DNA from 3 places in the Streptomyces sp. NPDC006925 genome. Region 1 is predicted to be linked to each of the others. Evidence: riboswitches for the same ligand, from Rfam matches in the RefSeq annotation. Region 1 holds a riboswitch; each other region holds the start of a gene.
What was found. Region 1 has a riboswitch for cobalamin ahead of ACFYNS_RS10890 (ribonucleoside-diphosphate reductase subunit alpha). Riboswitches for the same ligand answer to the same signal wherever they lie in the genome.

Region 1 (4,805 bases):
GCCGCCGCGCGCTCGTCGTGGTCGGGCAGATAGGTGTCCAGCAGCGTCAGATAGAACTGGACGTGCACGGCCTCCTCGAACAGCTGCCGGGACAGATACAGCCGCGCCTCGGGCGAGTTGATGTGCTTGTAGAGCGTCAGCACCAGGTTGTTGGCCACGATCGAGTCCCCGGTGGCGAAGAACGCCACCAGCCGGCTGATCATGTGCTGTTCGCCGGGGGTGAGCTTGGCCAGGTCGGCGACGTCGGAGTGGAGGTCGACCTCCTCCACGGTCCAGGTGTTCTTGATCGCGTCGCGGTAGCGCTCGTAGAAGTGCGGGTAGCGCATCGGGCGCAGCGTCAGTTCGAAGCCCGGGTCGAGCAGGTTCTTGGCGGCTGTCGGGTCGCTCGTCGTCATTACTGGCATGCCTCGCAGGACTCGGGGTTTTCCAGGGAGCAGGCGAGGGCCTCGTCGGCCGTCGCGGGAGCGGGGGTGGGGGTGGGCGCGTGCACCGAAGCGGTGGCCCCGGCCGCCTGCGCGATCCGGGTCGCGGGGCGCGAGCGCAGGTAGTACGTGGTCTTGATGCCGCGTTTCCAGGCGTAGGCGTACATCGAGCTGAGCTTCCCGATGGTGGGCGAGGACAGGAAGAGGTTCAGCGACTGGCTCTGGTCCAGATACGGGGTGCGGGCCGCGGCCATGTCGATCAGCGCCCGCTGCGGGGTCTCCCAGGCCGTCCGGTAGAGCGCGCGGACCTGCGCGGGTACCCACTCCAGCTCCTGCACCGAGCCGTTGGCCTCGCGCAGCGCCTCGCGGGCGCGCGTGTCCCACAGCCCCAGCCGCTTCAACTCCGCGACCAGATAGGTGTTCACCTGGAGGAACTCGCCGCTGAGCGTCTCGCGCTTGAACAGGTTGGAGACCTGCGGCTCGATGCACTCGTACACCCCCGCGATGGAGGCGATGGTCGCCGTCGGCGCGATCGCCAGCAGCAGTGAGTTGCGCATCCCGGTCCGGGCGATCCGCCGCCGCAGCGCCTCCCACCGCTGCGGCCAGGCCCGTTCCCCGGCCGTCGCCGGATAGTGGTCGGGGTGCAGTACGCCGCGCGCCGTGCGGGTCGCCTCCCACGCGGGCAGCGGCCCGTGCCGCTCGGCCAGCTCGGCGGAGGTCTCGTAGGCGGCCAGCATGATGCGCTCGGCGATCCGGGTGGACAGCTCGCGGGCCTGTGGGGAGTCGAAGGGCAGCCCGAGCCGGAAGAAGACGTCCTGCAGGCCCATCACTCCCAGGCCCACCGGCCGCCAGCGGGAGTTGGAAGCGGCGGCCTGAGCGGTCGGATAGAAGTTGATGTCCACCACGCGGTCCAGGAATGTCACAGCTGTGCGGACCGTGGCGTCCAGCCGCTCCCAGTCCATCCGGTCCGTCAGCGGGCCGCCGTCGTCCTCGCTCAGGTGCGCGGCCAGGTTCACCGAGCCCAGGTTGCAGACGGCGGTCTCCCCGTCGTCGGTGACCTCCAGGATCTCCGTGCACAGGTTCGAGGAGTGCACGATGTTGCCGGGTTCCGCGGTCTGGTTGGAGGTGCGGTTCGCGGCGTCCTTGAACGTCATCCAGCCGTTTCCGGTCTGTGCGAGGGTGCGCATCATCGCGCCGTACAGCTGCCGCGCGGGCAGCCGTTTGACCGCGCGCCCCTCGGCCTCGGCGCGGCGGTAGGCGGCGTCGAACTCCTCGCCCCACAGGTCCACCAGTTCCGGTGTCTCGGACGGGGAGAAGAGCGACCACTGCTCGTCCGCCTCGACCCGGCGCATGAACTCGTCCGGGATCCAGTGCGCCAGGTTGAGGTTGTGGGTGCGGCGCGCGTCCTCCCCGGTGTTGTCCCGCAGCTCCAGGAACTCCTCCAGGTCCGCGTGCCAGGTCTCCAGGTAGACGCAGGCCGCCCCCTTGCGGCGGCCGCCCTGGTTGACCGCGGCCACGGACGCGTCCAGCGTGCGCAGGAACGGCACGATGCCGTTCGAGTGGCCGTTGGTCCCCCGGATCAGCGCTCCGCGGGAGCGGATCCTGGAATACGACAGGCCGATGCCGCCCGCGTGCTTGGACAGCCGCGCGACCTGCTGGTAGCGCTCGTAGATCGAGTCCAGCTCGTCCTGGGGGGAGTCGAGCAGATAGCACGAGGACATCTGCGGGTGGCGGGTGCCGGAGTTGAAGAGTGTGGGGGAGGAGGGCAGGTAGGCGAGGGAGCTGGTGAGCCGGTAGAAGTCGGCCACCTCCGTGAGGGCCTGCGGCGACTCGTCAACGGCCAGTCCGCAGGCCACCCGGAGCAGGAAGTGCTGCGGCGTCTCGACCGGGCGCCGGGTGAGGGGGTGCCGGAGCAGATAGCGGGAGTGGACCGTCCGCAGCCCGAAGTACCCGAACCGGTCGTCGGCGCCGTCCTCGACGGCCTCCCGCGCCAGCGCGTCCAGCCGGTCGGCGTGCCGGCGGACGAACGCGTGCGTGCCGTCCGCGATCAGCCCCTCGGCGTGGCCCAGCGCCACCGCGTCGGAGAACGAGACGACGCCTTCCACGGCCGCCTCGTCCCGGATCGCGCGGGTCAGCAGCCGCGCCGCCAGCCGGGAGTACGCGGGGTCCTCGCTGATGCGGCTGGCCGCGGACTCGATGGCCAGGGTGCGCAGTTCCACCGCGTCCGCGCCCGGTTGCCTGCCGCGCAGCGCCGCGGCCAGTACCGGTGCCGGGTCCGCGTCCGGGAGGTCGGCGGTGAGCGCGGCGAGGGTCGCGCGCAATGCGGCGGCCGAAGGGTCCTCGCCGGCCTCGTCCCCCGTGGCGGTGCCGGGGGTGGCGGGTGCCGGAAGGGTGGGGGCGGTGGTGACGGTCACGCGGTGCTCTCCCTCGCTGCTCACTGGCCGTGGGCAGCGGCACGGAGGGAGAGGCGCGCGCCCGGCCGCCCCGCTCTGGCACCGAGCCCGGTTCCGGGCCCGGAACCCTGTTCAGGGCACGGCGCGCTCCGCCCACCGGTCCAACCCACGAGACCTGGACGTTCATCAGGCCGCCGCCGGCAGGTACTCGGACTCGCGGGCGGGCTCGCGCCGGCCCCTCACCGTTGCGGGACAGTTCCGGATTCGCACCGGATTCCCCTGCGTCGAGGGCGACAGCCGTGAGACACCATACATCTTGTGCTCGACCTAAGCAGGCACCCCATATCTTGTGCCGTCCTGGGTCGTGTCGGGAACCGGTGCCGGCCCCCTGCGGCGCCCCTGGCGCGGCGCGGGGTGCGGGCACGGAGACCGGTCACCCGGGCCGGGCGCGGCGCGTGGCCCGGGCGGGGAAGCGTTCACAGGCGCAGCGCGTAGGCCCACAGGGTGACGCCCGGGACCGGACTCCAGTCCCGATCGGGGTCCCGGCGGAACCCGAGGCGCCGGTAGAGGCGGTGGGCGGCGTGCATGGTCGGCTGGGTCGAGAGCACCAGCCCCGAAAGCCCCAGCGCGCGGGCCCGCTCCGAGCAGGCTGTCACCAGCGCCTCCCCGACCCCGCGTCCGCGTGCCGACTCGCGCACGCCGAGCATCCGGAACTCGCCCTCGCCCTCGCGCGCCCGCTCCGCGAAGGGCCCGCCGCGGCCGACGAAGGTGACGGTGCCCAGCAGTTCGCCCTGGTGCCCCTCGGCCACGAGCAGTTCCGCGTGGTCGGCGCGGCCCGCCGCGTCCCGCAGGGTCTCCAGATACGGGTCCGCCTCGCCGAGGTCCAGCAGCCCGCCGCTCAGGTAGGCCCGGGCGACCAACTCACCGAGCTCCGGGTACTCCTCGGGCCTGGCCGTTCTCACGGTGATGTCCATGCCGGTCATCATCCGCCACACCACCGACACCGCGGCCCGCCGCCGGCTGCCGCAAGGCGTAGCCGGGGTGGCCGGCGGCGCCGCTCGACCGCACCCGGCGGGCGCGTGCTCAGCAGCAGCGGAAGCCCTCGCGCGGGTCGCCCTCGCGGGCGTCGGTGCGGCGCCGCTCGAACTCCTTCCTGCTGGGGACCTCCGCGTCCGGGCCCTGGTGCCGGCGCACATGGGCCACATACCGGTCGTAGGCGCTCTCGTCGGTCAGCTCGCGCAGGTACCAGCGCACCCAGCGTCCGGCCCGCAGCACCGGGCGCACCATCCGGTCGGCGGCGGCCGCGCTCACCGGGAGCCCCCGCCGTCTCCGCCGCCGGACGGCCCGGCGGCGGCCGCCTCGGCCAGCTCGGCCTTCTCCTCCTTGGTGGCGATCAGCCCGGCGGGCGCCGTCAGCGTCGACTCCCGGTACGGCGCCTCGTGCATCCTCGTGCCCTCCGGGTCGCGCACCGCGCGCACGCAGGTCCGGGCCGCGTCGGCGAGGACGACGATGACCAGCAGCGCGAAGAGCGCCGAGAGGACCCCGTCCACGGTCGAGTTGGTGACCACCGTGTGCATGTCGTCCATGCTCTTGGCGGGGGCGATGACCTTCCCCTGGTCGATGGCCTCCTGGTAGTCGGCGCGCTGCTGGAAGAAGCCGATCTTCGGGTCGGTGGAGAAGACCTTCTGCCAGCTGGCCGTCAGTGTGACGACGGCGTCCCACACCAGCGGTACGGCGGTGACCCACGCCCACTTCAGCCGGCCGGACTTGACCAGCAGCGTGGTGCAGACCGCGAGGGCCACAGCGGCCAGGAGCTGGTTGGCGATGCCGAAGAGCGGGAAGAGCTGGTTGATCCCGCCGAGCGGCTCGTGGACGCCCACCCACAGGAAGTAGCCCCACAGCGCCACGATGACGCCGCTGGACAGCAGCAGGCCCGGCCACCAGCTCACCCGGCGGAAGGGCTTGTAGACGTTGCCGAGCATGTCCTGGA
Region 2 (4,805 bases), on a different contig from region 1:
GGAACGCCGCGTGCGGGAGCGCCTCGCGCGGCTGTACGGCACCGGCTTCGGCGAGTTGGAGCCGCTGGCCACCTACGAGGTGCCCCGCGCACTGCCCTCCATGTCCGCGCCGCATCCCTTCCGGCGGCCCGTCGAGGTGGCCGGTGTCTTCGTGTGCGGGGACCACCGTGCCACCAGTTCGATCCAGGGCGCCCTGGAGTCGGCGCAGCGCGCCGCGGCCGCGGTCCGCGCCCGCCTGGGCGTCCCGGGGCGGACCGCCCCAGCGGCACCCGCCGACGTGTGAGCCGATCGCCTCGGTCATCCCGCGCGGGCGGCGCCTGCCGCGGACCGCCGCCCGGACCCCGCGGAGCCGCACGGGCCGCTTCCGCGGCGTGCCGAACAGAGCCCGCCGGCCCTGGGGTTCACGGATGAGCGGGCGCGCCCGTGCCGCGGATCGCCGCGTGCGCGGCCGCCGCCAGGGCACGGCGGTCCCGCGCGGGGTGCAGCGCGGGATGCGGCGTGACGCGTACGGCCAGGTCCCGGGCACCGATCACCCGGTGCAGCGAAGCGGTGAACGTGTCGTCGCCGAGGAAGGCCGCCACCGTGCTGGGTTCGCCGCCCTGCCGGTAGCTGACCGTCACAGGCCGCACCGGAGCTTCGGCGTCGACCGCGGCCTGGAAGAGGGCGCGGCGGAATCCGCTGCCCGACTCGGTGCACCACGTGGTGCCCTGCGGAAAGACCAGCACCGAACGGCCCCCGCGCAGCACGGCCGCCACCTGCGCCACCGTGTCGGGCAGCGTACGGATCCGGTCCCGGTCGATGAACTGCACCCCCGCGCGTTGCGCCAGGGGACCGAACAGCGGCCACTGCGCCACCTCCCGTTTGGCGAGCGCGGTCGCCGGTTCGACGGCCAGCAGCGCGAGCGCGTCGAGCCAGGAGATGTGGTCGGAGACGATCAGCGAGCCCGTCTCGCCCGGACGCCGGCGCCGGCCGGAGAGGGACGCCGGGGCCTCCAGCGTGGCACCGAGCGCCCGGATCACCCCCCGCGCCTGGGTGCGCAGCACCTCCCCGCAGGCGAGGCGCGGACCGCTCGCCAGCCCCCGGAGCAGCGCGCCGGCCAGTGCCGCGTACCGGCGCGCCCGTACGGCGGCGGCCACCGGTGGTACCCGGTGGGCTGCGCACCGCACGGTGCAGGGTGAGGCCACGGTCCAGCAGCTCATCTCGGCTCCCCGAGGAAGTAGCGGTGGTAGCGGTCGTTCAACTGCTCCATGTCGAGCACCACGAAGAAGTCGGCGACGCCGAACTCCGGGTCGTGGGCGGGGGCTCCGCACACCCATGCGCCGAGCCGCAGGTACCCGCGCAGCAGCGGCGGGAGCAGCGCGGAGCGGGCCCTGGCCGGTTCCGCCACCCGCACCGGCGCCGACGGCCGCCACGGGCGGTGTGGGAAGACCTCCATGCCGGAGGGCGGCGCATGGCGTGCCGCGCACAGCGCCCACGTGTGCGCCGCACTCCGCCCGCCGTCCGCCAGCGGTACCGAGGCGCATCCCGCCAGGTAGCGGTGCCCCGACAGCAGCACGTAGCGGGCGAGCGCCGACCACATCAGATTGATCACCGCTCCGGAGCGGTGGCCGGGATGCACGCACGACCGCCCCGCCTCGATCATCGACGTGCGGATCCCCGCCAGCGCTCCCAGGTCGAACTCGCCGTCCGCGTAGGAGTGCCGGACCCTGCCCGGCGGCAGGAGGCGGTAGGTGCCGACGACGTCACCCGTGGCGGTGTCCGTGACGATCAGATGGTCCGCGGCGGAGTCGAAGGCGTCCACGTCGAGGCCGGATGAGCGGGACCCGGCAGCGGCCCCCATCTCCTCGCCGAACACCTGGTGGCGGAGCCGCTGCGCGGCCCGCACCTCGGCCGCGGAGTCGGCGACGGCCGCGGTGTAGGCGGCGCTTTCCCTTGCCGTGTATGAGGTGGTCATCGTGGTGTCTCCTCAGCAGGCTCGTGCCCGGCCCGGCGGACCGGGTCGGGCGGTGGGCGAGGCCGGGCCCGCACGGACCCGGACTTCTCGCAGCGGCACGTGCCCCGGTTCCGGGCGGTGGGGCTCGCCCGGTGTCCTTCGGGAGCACGTCCCGCCGGGTCATGAGTAGCGCCGCGGGCGGGCCGGGTGATGGCCCCCAGGCATCAGCCGCCTGAACCGGGGGTTCCGGCTCGGCGGGTGCCGCGCGGGGACGGGCCGCGCAGGGGGACCTCTCCGGGCGAATCGCCGGGTTTCGTGCACCTTCCGTGCCCCCGGTGCGCGTTGCCGCCTGCCGGCCCGATCCGGTGCGCCGTGCACCTGTGCGGCCGGCACCGCGAGAGCACTCCGCGCGCACGCCCCTACCATTGCGCGCCGGTGCGCGTCCGCCGGGGTGCGCGACCCGGGACGCGGAGGTGACCTCCGCTTTCGCACTCCCTGCCCCCGGCTTGTCACCTGACGTGTGTGCGACTAGTGTCGCCACGCCTTGGTGAACGGGAAATCCGGTGTGAAACCGGTGCGGCCCTCGCCACTGTGATCGGGAATGCCGGCTCCGGCCCTTGCGGGCAGCCACTGGGTCCTCGGACCCGGGAAGGCGGAGTGCGGGCGGTGTACCCGTGAGCCAGGAGACCGGCCAAGGCACGTCGTCCATCCACGAGGTGCTGGAGAGGGTCTGCTGAGCCATGCACATAGCCGAGGGTTTTCTGCCTCCGGCGCACGCGGTCGCCTGGGGCGTCGCGGCGGCGCCGTTCGTCGTCCACGGAGCCCGGTCCCTGACCCGTGAGGTCAGGGAGCATCCCGAGAGCACCCTGCTGCTGGGAGCCGCGGGCGCTTTCACGTTCGTCCTGTCGGCACTGAAGCTGCCATCGGTCACCGGCAGTTGTTCCCACCCCACCGGTACCGGTCTGGGGGCCATCCTGTTCCGGCCGCCGATCATGGCCGTGCTGGGCACCATCGTCCTGCTGTTCCAGGCGCTGCTGCTCGCCCACGGCGGGCTGACCACGCTCGGCGCCAACGTCTTCTCGATGGCGATCGTCGGGCCGTGGGCCGGGTACGGTGCGTACCGGCTGCTGCGGCGCTTCGGCGCGCCGCTGATGGTCGGGGTGTTCGCCGGCGCGTTCGTCGCCGACCTGTCCACCTACTGCGTCACCAGCGTGCAGCTCGCGCTCGCCTTCCCCGACCCGAGCAGCGGCTTCCTCGGCGCACTGGGCAAGTTCGGTTCCATCTTCGCGGTCACCCAGATTCCGCTCGCGATCAGCGAGGGACTCCTCACGGTGCTCGTCATGCGCCTGCTGGTGCAGTCCAGCAAGGGCGAACTGACCCGGCTCGGCGTGCTCCTGTCGGGCAAGCGGAACCGGACCGAGACGGAGGCGGCGGCACGATGAAGCGCAACACCAAGATCAACGCGCTGCTGCTCGTCCTCGTGGCGGCACTCGCCGTCCTGCCGCTGGCCCTGGGGCTCGGCGACGACAAGGAGGAGCCGTTCGCCGGGTCCGACGCGCAGGCCGAGACGGCCATCACCGAGCTGGAGCCGGACTACGAGCCGTGGTTCTCGCCGCTGTACGAACCACCCTCCGGCGAGATCGAGTCGGCGCTCTTCGCGCTGCAGGCCGCCCTCGGCGCGGGCGTCCTGGCCTACTACTTCGGACTGCGCCGCGGCCGCCGCCAGGGCGAGCAGCGGGCCGCCCGGGCGCGGCAGGCCGACGAGCGCACCGACAGCGGCGCCGACGAGTCCGCCACCGGGCGGGCCTGACCCGCTGTGCTGCCCATCGACGCGGCGGCGCACAGCAGCCGCTGGCGCCGCCGCCACCCCGTGGACAAAGCCGTGCTCGGGCTGGGGCTGACCGTCCTGGCCATCTCGCTGCCGCCCTGGCCCGGCGCGGCACTCGTGCTCGGGACGGCTCTCATCGTGCTGCTGGGCCCGGCGGGGGTGCCCGCCCGCAGACTCTGGCGGGCGTACCGGGTGCCGGTGGGCTTCTGCGTGACCGGAGCGGTCACCCTGCTGTTCCAGGTCGGCGGCCCGGACGGGTTCGTCACCCTGGCCGACGGCGGCCTCGCCCGCGCGGGCCGGCTGCTGCTGCGCACCTCCGCGGCCTCGCTCGGTGTGCTCCTGTTCGCCTTCACCACCCCGATGTCCGACCTGCTGCCGCGTCTGGTCCGGGCCGGGGTGCCCGCGCCCGTGGTGGACGTCGCGCTGATGACGTACCGCACCGGCTTCCTGCTCCTCGATTCCATGCGCCGCGTCCGGGAGGCGCAGGCCGCCCGGCTCGGACACACCACACGGGCCGCGCAGTGGCGTTCCACAGCCGGGCTCGGCGCGATCGCTTTCGTACGCGCCTTCGACCGGGCAGCCCGGCTCCAGGCCGGTCTCGCCGGACGGGGCTACGAGGGCACCCTGCGCGTCCTGGTGCCCGAAGCGCGCGTCTCCGTCCGCTTCACCGCCGCGAGCCTGCTGCTGCTCGCCGCCGTCACCGCAGCCACCCTCGGATTGGAGAGTCCGCTGTCATGAACGAGTCGGCCCTGGTCGCCCTGCGGGGCGTGTCCTTCGCGTACGAGGACGGCCCGGTCGTGCTCAGCGCCCTCGACTTCGAGGTGCGCGAGGGCCGCGCCCTCGCCCTCCTGGGCCGCAACGGCAGCGGCAAGACCACCCTGATGCGGCTGCTCAGCGGCGGGTTGCGGCCTCGGACGGGGCAACTGGCGGTGGCGGGCGACCCGGTCCGGTACGACCGCAAGGGCCTCACCCGGCTCCGCACGGCGGTACAGCTCGTCGTGCAGGACCCGGACGACCAGCTGTTCGCCGCGTCCGTCGCCCAGG
Region 3 (4,805 bases), on a different contig from region 1:
GAGGTGCGGGCGCGCTGGGAGAGCTGAGCACCCCGGCCCGCCCGGCCGCGGACGGTCCCCGGCCGTGTCGGGCCGGAGCCTGCCGGGGACCGGGCCGTGGACAGGAACCCGCCCCGGTCAGGTCCGGGAGCCGGAACGCGCAGCGGAGCCGGACCGTCCCGTCAGAGCGCGTACGCACCAGCCGATGAGCACGGCGTTCACCAGCGCGCACCCCAGCAGGAGCGGGACGAACCCCCACGGTCCGTCCGGCAGCGGGAGCGCCAGCACGATCAGGCTGAGCGGCAGGGTCGCGAACGTGGGGATCACCCCGGCCATGGACTCCCCGCTCTCGTCCCACGCCGTGACCGCGACAGCCCACCCGATCAGGCCCACGCACACCGTGAGGTAGAGGAGCGCCGGCACGCTCGTGAGAGCCCGGCGGACGGTGCGGAGGACGGAGCGCTGCTCGGCGGTCATGGGGGAACTCCTCGTCTGTGGTGCGCACTGGCCCTGCGGCTGCGCTCTTCGCGGCTTCGGGACCATCCTGCCCCTCCTCGCGGCGCGCCGGGACATGTGCGGGCCCACGGGCCGGAGCGGCCGCGACCTGGCCGCTCCGGCCCGCGGACCGGGATCAGGACGCGCGGTGCGGCAGCTCCGCACGAACCGTTCGTGCGGCGGCGACCAGGTTCTCCAGGGAAGCCCTGGTCTCGGGCCAGCCGCGGGTCTTGAGGCCGCAGTCGGGGTTGACCCACAGCCGCTCGGGCGGGATGGCTTCGAGACCCCTGCGGAGCAGGGCTGTGGCCTCTTCGGCACCGGGCACGCGGGGGGAGTGGATGTCGTAGACGCCGGGGCCGGCTTCGCGGGGGTAGCCGTGTTCGGCCAGCTCGTGGGCGACCTGCATGTGGGAGCGGGCGGCCTCCAGGCTGATGACGTCGGCGTCCAGATCGTCGATCGCCTGCACGATGTCGCCGAACTCGGCGTAGCACATGTGGGTGTGGATCTGGGTGTCGGGCCGTACTCCGGCGGTGGTGAGGCGGAACGCCTCGGTCGCCCAGGCCAGGTAGGCATCGCGGTCGGCGGCGCGCAGCGGAAGGGTCTCGCGCAGTGCGGGTTCGTCGACCTGGATGACCGAGGTGCCGGCCGCCTCCAGGTCGCCCACTTCGTCGCGCAGCGCGAGGGCGACCTGGCGTGCCGTGTCCCCGAGGGGCTGGTCGTCGCGGACGAAGGACCAGGCGAGCATGGTGACCGGGCCGGTCAGCATGCCCTTGACGGGGCGTTCGGTCAGCGACTGGGCGTACTGCGTCCAGCGCACCGTCATCGGCTCGGGGCGGGAGAGGTCGCCGGCCAGGATCGGGGGGCGGACGTAGCGGGTGCCGTAGGACTGCACCCAGCCGTGCTGGGTGGCCAGGTAGCCGGTGAGCTGTTCGGCGAAGTACTGCACCATGTCGTTGCGTTCGGGTTCGCCGTGCACCAGCACGTCGATGCCGGCCTTCTCCTGGAAGGCCAGGACGTCGCGGATCTCGGTCCTGATCCGCTCCTCGTAGGCGTCGGTGTCGATGCGCCCGGCGCGCAGGTCGGCGCGGGCGGTGCGCAGTTCGGTCGTCTGCGGGAAGGAGCCGATGGTGGTGGTCGGCAGCACCGGCAGGCCCAGATGGGCGCGCTGGGCCGAGGTGCGATCGGCGTAGGACGGGGAGCGGCGGGTCTCGGCCTCGGTGACAGCCGCGGCCCGGGCCCGTACCGCCGGGTCGTGGGTGAGTGCGGAGTTGGTGCGGGAGGCCAGGGCGGCGCGGTTTGCGGCCAGTTCGGCGCCGATGGCGTCGGTGCCCTGTGCCAGGCCCTTGGCGAGGGTGGCGATCTCGGCGGTCTTCTGCCGGGCGAAGCTGAGCCAGCGCAGCACCTCGGGGTCGACGTCGCGTTCGGCCTGCACGTCCAGCGGCACGTGCAGCAGCGAGCAGGAGGCCGACACGTCCACCCGGCCGGCGAGACCGAGGAGGGTGCCCAGGGTGGTCAGGGACTTCTCCAGGTCGTTGATCCAGATGTTGCGGCCGTTGACGACGCCGGCCACCAGGCGCTTGCCGGGCAGGCCCCCGGCGGCGGCGAGCGCGTCGAGGTTGGCCGCGGCCGCCTCGGTGAAGTCGACCGCGAGGCCGTCGACCGGCGCCTTCGCCAGCACGGGCAGCGCGTCGCCGAGCCGGTCGAAGTAGGAGGCGACCAGCAGCTTCGGCCGGTCGGTGAGTCCGCCGAGTTCGCGGTAGGCCCGCTCGGCAGCGGCCAGCTCCTGCTGGGTGCGGTCCTGGACCAGCGCGGGCTCGTCCAGCTGGACCCATTCGGCGCCCGCAGCGCGGAGGTCGGCGAGGAGTTCGGCGTAGACCGGCAGGAGCCGCTCCAGCAGGCTCAGCGGCTGGAAGTCCGCGACGGTGCCCGGGGCGGGCTTGGCCAGCAGGAGGTAGGTGACCGGGCCGACGAGTACGGGCCGGGCGGCGAGCCCCAGCGCGAGGGCTTCCTTGAGCTCGGCGGCCTGCTTGGTGGCGTCGGCCGCGAAAACGGTGTCCGGACCGAGCTCGGGGACGAGGTAGTGGTAATTGGTGTCGAACCACTTGGTCATCTCCAGCGGTGCCACGTCCTGGGTGCCGCGGGCCATCGCGAAATAGCCGGCCAGCGTGTCGGCCGCCACGGCGGCGCGGTGCCGTGGCGGGATCGCGCCGACCATGACGCTGGTGTCCAGCATGTGGTCGTAGTAGGAGAAGTCGCCGGTGGGCACTTCGTGGATGCCGGTCTCGGCGAGCTGCCGCCAGTTGGCGGCGCGCAGGTCCTTCGCGGTCCGCCGGAGGCCGGCGGCGGTGACGCGGCCCTTCCAGTAGCCCTCGACGGCCTTCTTCAGTTCCCGGTTCGGGCCCTGGCGCGGGTAGCCGTGGACGGTGGCTCCTGCTGCCGCGGCTGCGGACTTCGCTGTCACGGAGATCTCCTTCGCGAGATGTCTCGTCGGGATCCCGGCGAGCACGAGGAGCGAAGGTGACGGAACACCGGTGGGCGACGGAAGCGCGGCTGCGTCCGTCCACCGGGATTTCTGCGCCGACCCGCCCTCGAGGTCACCGGAATGTCCGCACACACATGGGCGTGTGCGGGCAACGGGCAGGTCTTCGGACTCGCGGGCGCGCCTGCCGGTCTCCCGGCGGGCTCCTACTGGCCGTCGCTTCCCGGACCGTCGGGTCCAGTGCGTGTGACGGCTGTCGTTCCCACTCACCGCTGCGGGGCAGTCCCGGACTTCCACCGGGTTCCCTCTTACGACGTCCCGCCTGGCGGACGGGACGAACCAGCTGCCCCGCCAGCCTAGGCGCAGAGCCCCCCGCCTGGGTAGTGCGCCCCCGCGAGTCCCCGGCCCATCCGCGCCCGGTCCCGGGCGCCGGCACTCCGGAGGTGAGCGTGCCCTCTCCGACTCCGGCGGTGGCTCTGCCCGTGTCGCCCTCATGCGGTTCAGCGGTTCCGCCACGTCCCGGAGGGGTGTTCCTGCGCTGTCGGCCGATGCGGGCCAGGAGGGACCGGCCGTCGGCCCGGGGGACGAACGTCCGCCGGGCCGACGGAGGAACGCGGCGACGGGCGTGGGCGGCGGCCGCGCAGCCGGGCCGGTGCAGACGTCCCCGTCCCACGCGCCGGAAGGCCGCTCGGGAAGACCCGGCGAGGGACGCGCGCGGCGGAGTGCGTCGCCCGCCCGTCTCGTCGCATCGGGACGGGCAGGCGGCAGGTGGCGAACAGAACGACCGCGCCGAGGGCGGCACCGGCCCAGCTCAGCACGGTCACCGCCGCAGTGAGCGGCATGTGCGTGGACATCAGCCCGACGGCGACGGCCGGGGTTCCGGACCCCGCGTAGAAGAGGAGGTACAGCGCGGCCGCGATCCCGGCGCGGTGTCCGGGAGGTGTCCGCGCGTCCACCGCGCGGGCGGCCCCGCCGACGGCCAGCCCGTGTCCGGAGCCGGCGAGCAGGGCGGAGACGAGCGTTGCGGGGAGCGACGCGGCACCGCCGGTGGCCAGGAGCACCAGGCTCACGGTCAGTGCGGCGAGACCGGCGAACCGGGCCGAGCGTGCCGAGCGGCGCGCCCCGGCGCACTGCGTCAGCACCGAGCACACCAGAACTGCCGCCACCACACCTCCCGCCAGGGCCGGGCCCGCTCCGCGCGAGGTACGCGCGAGCAGCGCCGGAAGGAGCGCGAGGTAGATGCCGACGACGGCCCAGGCGAGGAACCCGGCCAGCCCCGCTGCGACGAACAACGGCCGGAGGGCGGAGGGCAGTTGCGGGCGGGCCGGGCGCCACCGTCGGCGGGCTCCCGCGGAGGCCCCCGGATCGGGCTCGGGTATGTTCCGGCGCATCAGGTGCCAGACCCGGGCCAGCAGCGCCAGGTGCAGCAGGTAGGGGGTGACCAGGGGGGCCGGCGCGTACTGGGCGAGTACCCCCGAGACGGCGGGGCCCGCGGCGGTGCCTGCCGCGAAGGCCAGCCCGGCCAGCAAAGGCCCGCCGACACGGGCTGAGGGGTGTTGGTGCCGGGTGATGAGGGCCTGGGCGGCGCCGGTCGCGGCCCCCAGCGCCAGCGCCTGGCTCACGCGTCCGGCGAAGAGCCAGGCGGGGCCGAGGGCGAGGAGGAAGCAGCCGGAGCCGACGGCGGCCAGCAGCACGCTCGACCGCAGCACCGGCCGGGGGCCCACGACATCGGCGGCCGGCCCGCACAGCAGCAGCGTCGGTCCACTCACCAGCGCGAACGTCGCGAAGAGCAGCGTCATGACCAGGTCGTCATAGCCGAAGAGGCGCTGGTAGTCCGGGTAGAGCGGGCCGG

Region 2: linked by a shared signal. The riboswitch ahead of ACFYNS_RS00675 (energy-coupling factor ABC transporter permease) and the one ahead of ACFYNS_RS10890 (ribonucleoside-diphosphate reductase subunit alpha) in region 1 are both predicted to bind cobalamin.
Region 3: linked by a shared signal. The riboswitch ahead of metE (5-methyltetrahydropteroyltriglutamate--homocysteine S-methyltransferase) and the one ahead of ACFYNS_RS10890 (ribonucleoside-diphosphate reductase subunit alpha) in region 1 are both predicted to bind cobalamin.

Annotation. Positions count from the first base shown of each region.
Region 1 covers NZ_JBIAGB010000006.1:34,382-39,186, reverse strand. The annotation lists gene ACFYNS_RS10895 (ribonucleotide-diphosphate reductase subunit beta) at 1-395, opposite strand, end outside; gene ACFYNS_RS10890 (ribonucleoside-diphosphate reductase subunit alpha) at 395-2,836, opposite strand; cobalamin riboswitch at 2,997-3,132, opposite strand; gene ACFYNS_RS10885 (GNAT family N-acetyltransferase) at 3,292-3,789, opposite strand; gene ACFYNS_RS10880 (YbdD/YjiX family protein) at 3,899-4,102, opposite strand; gene ACFYNS_RS10875 (carbon starvation CstA family protein) at 4,123-4,805, opposite strand, start outside.
Region 2 covers NZ_JBIAGB010000001.1:139,426-144,230, reverse strand. The annotation lists gene ACFYNS_RS00690 (NAD(P)/FAD-dependent oxidoreductase) at 1-283, shown strand, start outside; gene ACFYNS_RS00685 (lysophospholipid acyltransferase family protein) at 402-1,199, opposite strand; gene ACFYNS_RS00680 (GNAT family N-acyltransferase) at 1,196-1,954, opposite strand; cobalamin riboswitch at 2,462-2,644, shown strand; gene ACFYNS_RS00675 (energy-coupling factor ABC transporter permease) at 2,674-3,375, shown strand; gene ACFYNS_RS00670 (energy-coupling factor ABC transporter substrate-binding protein) at 3,372-3,743, shown strand; gene cbiQ (cobalt ECF transporter T component CbiQ) at 3,750-4,499, shown strand; gene ACFYNS_RS00660 (ATP-binding cassette domain-containing protein) at 4,496-4,805, shown strand, end outside.
Region 3 covers NZ_JBIAGB010000001.1:535,629-540,433, reverse strand. The annotation lists gene ACFYNS_RS02525 (cysteine hydrolase) at 1-27, shown strand, start outside; gene ACFYNS_RS02520 (SCO4225 family membrane protein) at 118-456, opposite strand; gene metE (5-methyltetrahydropteroyltriglutamate--homocysteine S-methyltransferase) at 611-2,935, opposite strand; cobalamin riboswitch at 3,093-3,312, opposite strand; gene ACFYNS_RS02510 (MFS transporter) at 3,454-4,805, opposite strand, start outside.